DNA from 2 places in the Chitinophaga sp. ARDCPP14 genome. Region 2 is predicted to be linked to the other one. Evidence: riboswitches for the same ligand, from Rfam matches in the RefSeq annotation. Region 2 holds a riboswitch; the other holds the start of a gene.
What was found. Region 2 has a riboswitch for cobalamin ahead of ACLHR0_RS00440 (TonB-dependent receptor). Riboswitches for the same ligand answer to the same signal wherever they lie in the genome.

Region 1: linked by a shared signal. The riboswitch ahead of ACLHR0_RS01175 (DUF5074 domain-containing protein) and the one ahead of ACLHR0_RS00440 (TonB-dependent receptor) in region 2 are both predicted to bind cobalamin.

What each region holds. Positions count from the first base shown of each region.
Region 1 is NZ_JBKIXB010000001.1:300,440-304,656, reverse strand. It holds gene ACLHR0_RS01180 (PDDEXK nuclease domain-containing protein) at 1-807, shown strand, start outside; gene ACLHR0_RS01175 (DUF5074 domain-containing protein) at 873-2,003, opposite strand; cobalamin riboswitch at 2,179-2,390, opposite strand; gene ACLHR0_RS01170 (aldehyde dehydrogenase family protein) at 2,534-3,898, opposite strand; gene ACLHR0_RS01165 (gamma-glutamyl-gamma-aminobutyrate hydrolase family protein) at 3,895-4,217, opposite strand, start outside.
Region 2 is NZ_JBKIXB010000001.1:125,008-129,224, forward strand. It holds gene ACLHR0_RS00420 (endonuclease/exonuclease/phosphatase family protein) at 1-245, shown strand, start outside; gene ACLHR0_RS00425 (DUF72 domain-containing protein) at 287-1,054, opposite strand; gene ACLHR0_RS00430 (hypothetical protein) at 1,154-1,567, shown strand; gene ACLHR0_RS00435 (nuclear transport factor 2 family protein) at 1,610-2,080, shown strand; cobalamin riboswitch at 2,336-2,542, shown strand; gene ACLHR0_RS00440 (TonB-dependent receptor) at 2,664-4,217, shown strand, end outside.

The sequences.
Region 1 (4,217 bases), 180 kb from region 2:
CCGGAAATAAACGGCTTCTCGCGACGAAATTTATATACAATCCGGCAATGGTATCTCTTCTTTTCGAAGGAATTTGAATTTGTGCCACAACCTGTGGCACAATTACCCTGGTCTTATCAACGGCTCCTGATTTCAAAAATAAAAGACCTTAAAATAGCCATACAGTACGCGAAAGCCACACAAAGAAATGGCTGGTCAAGAGATCAGCTTGAAATTAATATTAAGGGTAATTACCACTTAAGGCAAGGGAAAGCAGACCATAACTTTGCATTTACTCTTCCAAAGCCACAGTCTGACCTTGCAGCTGAAAGCATCAAAGATCCCTATCATTTTGATTTTCTTGGGTTGGAAGAGAATGCCCAGGAGCGGGAAATCGAACTGGCGCTTACACAGAAAATAACTCACTTCATGCTGGAACTTGGAAAGGGCTTTGCTTTTGTTGGTCGTCAGTATAAAATAGAAATCAGTGAATCGGATTATTTCCTGGATTTATTATTTTATCACTTGCACCTTCGTTGTTTTGTGGTTATTGAATTGAAGGCTGGAAAATTTCAACCCGAGTATGCCGGTAAATTAAACTTCTATTTATCAGCAGTGGACAGCCAATTAAAACATCCTACTGATAGTCCCTCAATTGGAATGATATTGTGCAGAATGAAGGATAAAATAGAAGTGGAATACGCTTTACGTGATTTGAATAAACCTATTGGTATAAGTTCCTTTGAGCTCTCTGAAATTATACCGGATAATTTGAAGACTCAACTACCTACTATTGAGGAGATGGAAAGGGAATTAATGGATGAATAATTGGCAAATAATCAAAGAGGGTGCCTCAAAAGTAAATTTGAGGCACCCTCTTTTTATTTCCTCCTCTACTCATGAAATACAGGCATGGCCGGGAAATACCATCCGTTGTAAGTGAGCGTTTTTTTCAATGTGGCCGTAGTGGCATCATACATCAGCACCCTGTTCACATCCCCGGTGAAGGAACCGTTCAGCGTAGTCATCACCAGTTCATTTTTATCCTTGTTATACGCTGCGCCGGCGCCATAGAAATACTGGCCGGAAGGCAGTGTAATAAAAGGAGATGCAAGAGATGCCGTGTTACCAATGATATAGCGATACAGTTGAGTGCCCCCGGCAAAGCCGTTGTTACGCACAATGTAAACGGCATTTTCCGTTGTAGAGGCAGTGATGGCCGCATGACGCCATGCGCCCCATGGGGAAGGTACTGTGAAAGGCAATTTTACTGCGGTACGCGCCAGGGTAGCCGGATCTATACGGATCAGGGAATCTGCGTTGGTGGCATATACGCCGCCATCTTTACCGGCAGCAAAGGCCAGGTTGGCCGCACCGAACTTTTTTACTACGGCATAGGTGCTGCTGTTTAAAGCAACGATGCCATCTGTTTGGGACAACACAAAAATATAGCTGCCGGCTTTTAACATATCACCGGTATAACCGGCTACACCGGTTATTTTAGCGCCTACAGCGAGGGAAGGTAACGTGATGGGATATACGCCATCTTTCGCACTCAGCAATCCGCGGGTGGCATCCACACCGATAAAAGCGTGACCATCATTACCTGGCAGGGTAGTAATACGACCGGTTTCCACGAGGCTGCCGGCATCTGTCACTACCAGCGGGCCGCCTGCTTTTACAACAATATACATTTTACCGTTGAAGATAGTAGCATACTGCAGCGTGTTGGAAGGGCCGCCCAGCGCGCCGGCGGGGTTCTCTGCATGATAAATGTTAGGGACAAGACTATCGCCACTGTAGGAGTAGAAATGCAGGTCACCGGTGCCGTGGCCAAACCACCCTTCGTTGGCGATAAAAAATCCATTGCCGTATTTACCGGCGATTAACGAAGCCGTAACACCGCCGGTACCGGTTTCGTTTGTGCGTTGGCGTTCGAGCGGCTGTAACGCATCATCTTTTTGGCAGGAAGCAACAAACAGCATCAATGCTGCAGACAGAAAGGATAATAACTGTTTTTTCATATTTATTGTTTTATTAAGAAAATACAACGTGGTTTTCTCCCAGGGTAAAGCCCTGGAGAAATGATCATAATGCCGGCTATCCTCAGGCATTACGCCTAAGGCTAAACGAAAAAAAATAACAGCGCATAAAATGGCTGGCAGGCCCACATTCGTAGCATTTCACCCGAAAGCGTTGAATGATTAATTACAAGAGGCAGGTCTTCTGGCTTACCTGCTTTTCCGGGACCTTCCCATCTGCCGGACAGGCAGACAGTGGTATGGAGTTCATCCGGAAAAACAATTTATCTGACGATAAATGCAGGATTACAGCTACGGGGATAGCTCCGGTTTTACACCGGATTCCCTTTTAATCCGCCACGGGGCGGAACCAAATGCGGAAGCAAACCTACGGTAATTAGGTATAATTGCCAAAATGATGTGGTAGGAGGAATTTCAGTGGATGGGTTGCCTTTGTAACCTGTTAACTCATAAAAAAAGCGTGATGCAATTCAACATTGCATCACGCTTTACAAACAATATTTCTATAAAACTTATCCCTTCATCTGCCACGCCTTCGTTTTGGTAAACGCTCTCAATCCCTGGTGCGATAACGTTGCGCCAAAGCCGGAGTGCTTCCTGCCCGCCCACGGCAATCCTGCTGTAACCCGGTCGCAACAGTTCCAGTAGCCGGTACCCGCATTTACCTGCGAAAGGATTTCCTGCGCCCTTTCACCATTGGAAGAGTATACCGATGCAGTAAGACCATACTCCGTATCGTTCATTAATTGAATAGCTTCTTTATCACTGGTTACTTTCATGATGCCTATCACCGGGCCAAAGCTTTCTTCCTGCATAATTTTCATGTTGTGATCCACATCCGTGAGAACGGTGGGCTCAAAGAAGTTGCCATCATGTACAATGATATGACCGCCGAGTTTCAGCGTGGCGCCTTTTGCACGGGCTTCCAGTACCTGGTTTTCGAGTACTTTTAACTGTTCCTTTCTCGTGATGGCGCCAAAGTACACGCCCTCGTCTGTAGGTAGTCCCAGTTTCCAGGATTTCACTGCTTTTACAAATTCAGCTACATATTCATCGTATACTTTTTCATGTACATAAATGCGTTCTACTGCGCAGCAGCTCTGGCCGTTGTTATAAAAGGCGCCGTCGGCTGTAGCTGATGCCACTGCTGCGATATCTTCGATGTCGTCTGTTACATACAGCGGATCTTTTCCACCCAGTTCGAGTTGACAGGGCAGCATCCTGGAAGCAACTTTTTCATAAATGTATTTACCGGTTTTATAAGAGCCGGTAAAGAAGTAGCCGTCTACCCGCAGATCCATGAGGCTTTCGCCGGTGGCTTTCCCGCCAATGGCTACCTTGAAAGCATTTTGCTCAAGACCGGCATAGTAAAAAAGTTTCTCTATTTCCATACCCGTTAGGGTAGCATATTCGGAAGGTTTATACAACACAGTATTGCCCGCCAGCAGGGCCGGAATAAAAACATTTACACCTACCAGGTAGGGATAATTCCAGGCGGAGATATTGCAGATAACGCCCAGTGGTTCGTAGGAGATTTTTTCTTTTAAGCTATCTGTATTCGTTACCCATTCGTCCGACAGGTACTTCTCTGCGTTCTCCAGCATCCAGTTAATCCTGGCTACGGCGCCGTTGATTTCATTGCGTGATTGCTGCAATGGTTTTCCGGTTTCAGCTGTAAGCACGCCCGCCAGTTTTTCCACTCTCTTTTCCAGCTGCTGGTTGAACCGGGTAATTACTTTGATGCGTTCTGCCAGTGGCTTGGCCGACCAGCGGTCGAATGCCAGCCGCAGCAACGCGGTTTTTTCAACTACCCTTGCCAGTGAATCTTCTCTGAGAACGGCGAGGGTTTGTGCGGTGGCAGGATTAAAGATTCTCATTTCGTATGGTTTCTAACTGCTTGAAGAAATTGTGTTTTGATTTGTTGGGAAAGCGGGTTGCTTTCTTTCTCCGGCATTCTTTCCGGATGCCATTGCACGCAAAGCATAAAGCCTTTACCGGTTTTATCTTTGAACTCAATACCCTCAATCATTTCATCGCTGGTGTCGGAGGTGGCGCTTACCATAATATTATTTCCCAGCCTGGCCGGGTGGATGCCCTGGTGATGCGCGCTGTTCACCTGTCCTTTTTCCTGGCCGGTAATGCTGTACAGCAATGAGTCTTTCCGGATATTTACGCCGTGTATTTTATCGCTGGTAT
Region 2 (4,217 bases):
CTTTCCTGCTTGCCGGCGATCTTAACTGCGTACCGGAAAGTGCATCTTACCAGCTACTGCTGAAAAAATTTACCCCTTCCTGTACCGGTTGCGGGTTCACCATCCCGGTGAACAACCCCAACAGGGTGATTGACCACATTATGTGGACAAACGCCCCGGGCTTTACGGTAAAAAGCAGCAGTGTAGTAAATGAGCCGTATCCCTCGGATCATTTACCGGTGATAGCGGAGATTGTTATCAAATAGTATATTCAGGCCGCACAAGTCGCAGGATTTGTGCGGCCCTATTATTCGCGGTTAACATGCAGCATCCCGTTTAACGTCACCAGGTTTTTAATGGCATCCCCGATAGTGTTGTTAAAATAAACATACACCTCCTTCCCTTCTTTGATCCACGCGCGGATCTCCTTTGCCCGTTGCGCCAGGTAATCATCTGTATACCCACCCTTATAATCGCCGGCGGGTCCATGAAACCGCAGGTATACGAAATCAGCCCTTGCATTAAGTCGTTCATTCCTTGATTTTGGAATATCATGCAGCACGATGCTGCATTCATATTCATCTGCCAGCTCATACACTTCCCCGATGTACCAGGAGCTGTGCCTGAACTCCAGCGCTACTTTCCAGCCATCCGGGGGATTAATGCCTTGTACTATATCCAGCAGTTGTTCTACCTGGCCATATTGCTCCACCGTTACACCGGGTGGAAACTGTATTAACAGGCATCCTTTCTTCGCTCCGGCCTCATTGATCACTTCCATAAAACGAATCACATCCGCTTCCTGGAATGCCAGCTGCTTCACATGGGTGATGTCGCGCCATAACTTGAAGGTGAAAACAAAATCATCCGGTACTGAGTCCGCCCACTTTTTTACCGTTGCGGCCTGGGGTACTTTGTAGAAGGAGCTGTTGATTTCAATGCTGTTAAACAGGGAGCCATAGTAAGTGAGCCGGCTTTTATCCCGGAAAGCGGGAGGATAGGCCAGCTTGTTAGGCACGGGTAGTACGAGTCCGCTTGTGCCCGATTTATAGATACCTTTGGTTTTTTTTGCCATGCAAGGGGTAAAGCAAAAATCTAACCAGTGGGATGGTAATAGCCAGGAATACTTTTTGTATAGAAACCGTAAATCCGCTCCCCCTAAAAACTATCCGTTATGACATCATTCACCGACTTCTTCACCACTTATGGCCGGGCCTCCTTAGGCAACGATACAAGTATCATCGCCAGTTGTTATGCAGAAAACTTCATGGCCGCCGGGCCATCGGGGAGCATGACTTTTAAAAATGATGAAAAGTTCACCCAATGGCTGGAAGAGATGTTTAAATTTAACCACAAGGTCGGCATGCAGGAAATGAAAGTCATTAAAGTAGAAACGTCGCCGATGGGGAAATACTATACCAGGGCGCTGGTCAGATGGGGCGCTGTTTTCTCAAAAAATCCGGAGGAAGTCATTGAATTTGAGATTACTTACATTTTACACCATCTTAATGATGCACTCAAAATAATCATGTATATCAGTCATGAAAACGAGGAAGATGTTTTAAAAGAGAAAGGCATCATCAGCTAGGCGCCGGTACAAATACAAAATCAGTATATTGTAAGAAAAAAAATGCGCCGTATTATACTCAGCTTCGTACTTATCATCATGGGTACCTCTCTCTACGCCCAGGCACCGGAGGAAGCAGTGAAAGCTGCTATTAACCAGCTGTTTACTGCCATGAATAATTCAGACAGTGTAGCGGTGGCCGCCTGTTTCGCGCCGGGAGCGATATTGCAGTCGGTGATGGAAGACAAAGCAGGCAAGCAAACTATCCACACCACGCCGGTCAATGAATTTTCCTCTTTTATAGGCAGACTCCCGGCCCAGGCGGCTGACGAGCGTATTGTATTTGGCTCCGTCCTGATAGATGGCCGGCTGGCTGCTGTATGGACACCCTACCGCTTCTTCTTCAAAGGACAGTTTTCCCACTGTGGGGTAGACTCCTTCCAACTAGTGAAGCTCCCGGATGGGTGGAAAATCCAATATCTCATCGACACCAGGCGCAAAGACAATTGTGAAGAATCAGCCATGGCCAAATAATACCTGCACCCGCCCTGACCCGGTATTACCTCGCGCATGCTTCACAGATGCGTGAAACCAGCGTATCCGTTGCGTAACCCATGCACTATGCATACAGTCCACATGCACTCCTCATGCACTCATGATGCACTCCCCATGCACTATCAATGCACTATCAATGTACTATCCCTGTCAAAAACCAGGGTTTCGGTCAGCTTTCAGGGTGGATATGCCCACATGGATACCGCTCCCGTTTTGAATCGATCAAATAATAACCTACTTTTGCCCCGCTATGGTTCAGGTATGTCCACTCCGGATATACCTGATTAAAAGGGAACTCGGGTGAAAATCCCGGACAGTCCCGCTGCTGTAAGTCTCATACAATGCTAAGGCATCGCCAATCAGACCACTGTTGAACATTCAATGGGAAGGTCGCCTGAAGCAGAGATAAGTCAGAATACCTGCCATACAACTACTTTTTTAAGCTTTCGTGGAATGAAGCTTGGGAATAAATTCAATCTGCGGGTATCCCCCGTATCTTGTCTCTTTCCTGATTATTTTTCTTATTGCGAAAGCTGTTGATGGAACATTAACAGGCTTGGGAATGATGCGTTTTAAAACACCGGCGAAAACCGCCGGGATGTTGCTGGTATTGCTCTGTGGGGCAGTGAGTGCCTTTGCACAACAGGCCGACAGTGTAAAATCCAAGGACCTCCGGGAGGTGTCCGTTACAGCCCCGCGTACGGCCAGGGAAGTAAGCCCCGGGCAGAAAATGCAGGCGAAAGAACTGGAGCGGCTGGGCAGCCACTCCGTGGCGGATGCTATCCGTTTTTTTGCAGGGTTGCAGGTAAAGGACTATGGCGGTATTGGCGGTCTCAAAACCGTTGATATACGCAGCATGGGCACCAACCAGGTGGGCGTATTTTATGATGGCATTCAACTGGGCAATGCCCAGAACGGACAGGTGGACCTTGGCCGGTTTTCGCTGGATAATATGGAGGAAATCGCCCTGTACAACGGGCAGAAAAGCAACATCTTTCAGCCGGCGAAAGACTTTGGATCAGCCGGGGCCATCTATCTTACTTCTCTCAAACCTAAATTTGCACCGGGAGAAAAAACACATCTCAGGGGTACCATCAAAACCGGCTCCTTTGGCCTGTTCAATCCCTCTTTGCTATGGCAGCAGAAAATCAGCAGCAAAGTATCCGCCTCCTTCAGCACCGAATGGATCAATGCTACCGGCAGGTATAAATTCTCCTACCAGAAACGTGATGAAAACGGGCACCTGGTATATGATACCAGCGCTTACCGGAAAAACGGCGACATCAATGCCGTTCGCGTGGAAGGCGGTTTCAATGGCCTGCTCAATGGCGGCGAGTGGAGCACCAAAGTGTATTATTACCAATCGCAGCGCGGCCTGCCCGGGTTCATTGTAAACGGTGTGTTCGGGCATGTGGACCGTCAATGGGATCAGAACATCTTTGTACAATCCAGCTTCCGCAAAGATATTACCAAACGTTACAGCATCCTGCTGAACGGGAAATATGCCTACGACTATACGCGGTTCCTGGCGCCGGATACCGCCCGGCTTTATATAGATAACCACTACCGCCAATATGAAATGTATTTCTCGATGGCGCATCAGTATGCCCTTACCAACTGGTGGACCATTGCGGCTTCGGGCGACTTTCAATGGAACCGCCTGGATGCGGACCTGACCAACTTCAGCTACCCTACCCGTTATACCACACTGGCTGCCGCCGCCACAAACATCAGCTTCAACCGCTTCAGCGCACAGGCCAGCCTGCTGGGCACCTTCGTGAATGAAACCGTAAAGAAAAATGCTTCGGCGCCCTACCAGCAGAAATTTACACCGGCAGTATTTGTTTCCTGGCAGCCCATGCGCTCACCGGATTTCCGGCTTCGTGGCTTTTACAAACAGATCTTCCGCATGCCTACATTTAATGACCTCTATTATACCGAGATCGGCAACCGCTTCCTGGAACCCGAATTCGCCACACAATATGATGCAGGATTCACCTGGAATAAAACCTTTGCCAGCAGCTGGCTCACTCAGGCAGGTATTGAGGCAGACGCCTATTACAATGAAGTAAAGGATAAGATCGTAGCCGTTCCCGGCGCCAGCATGCTCAGCTGG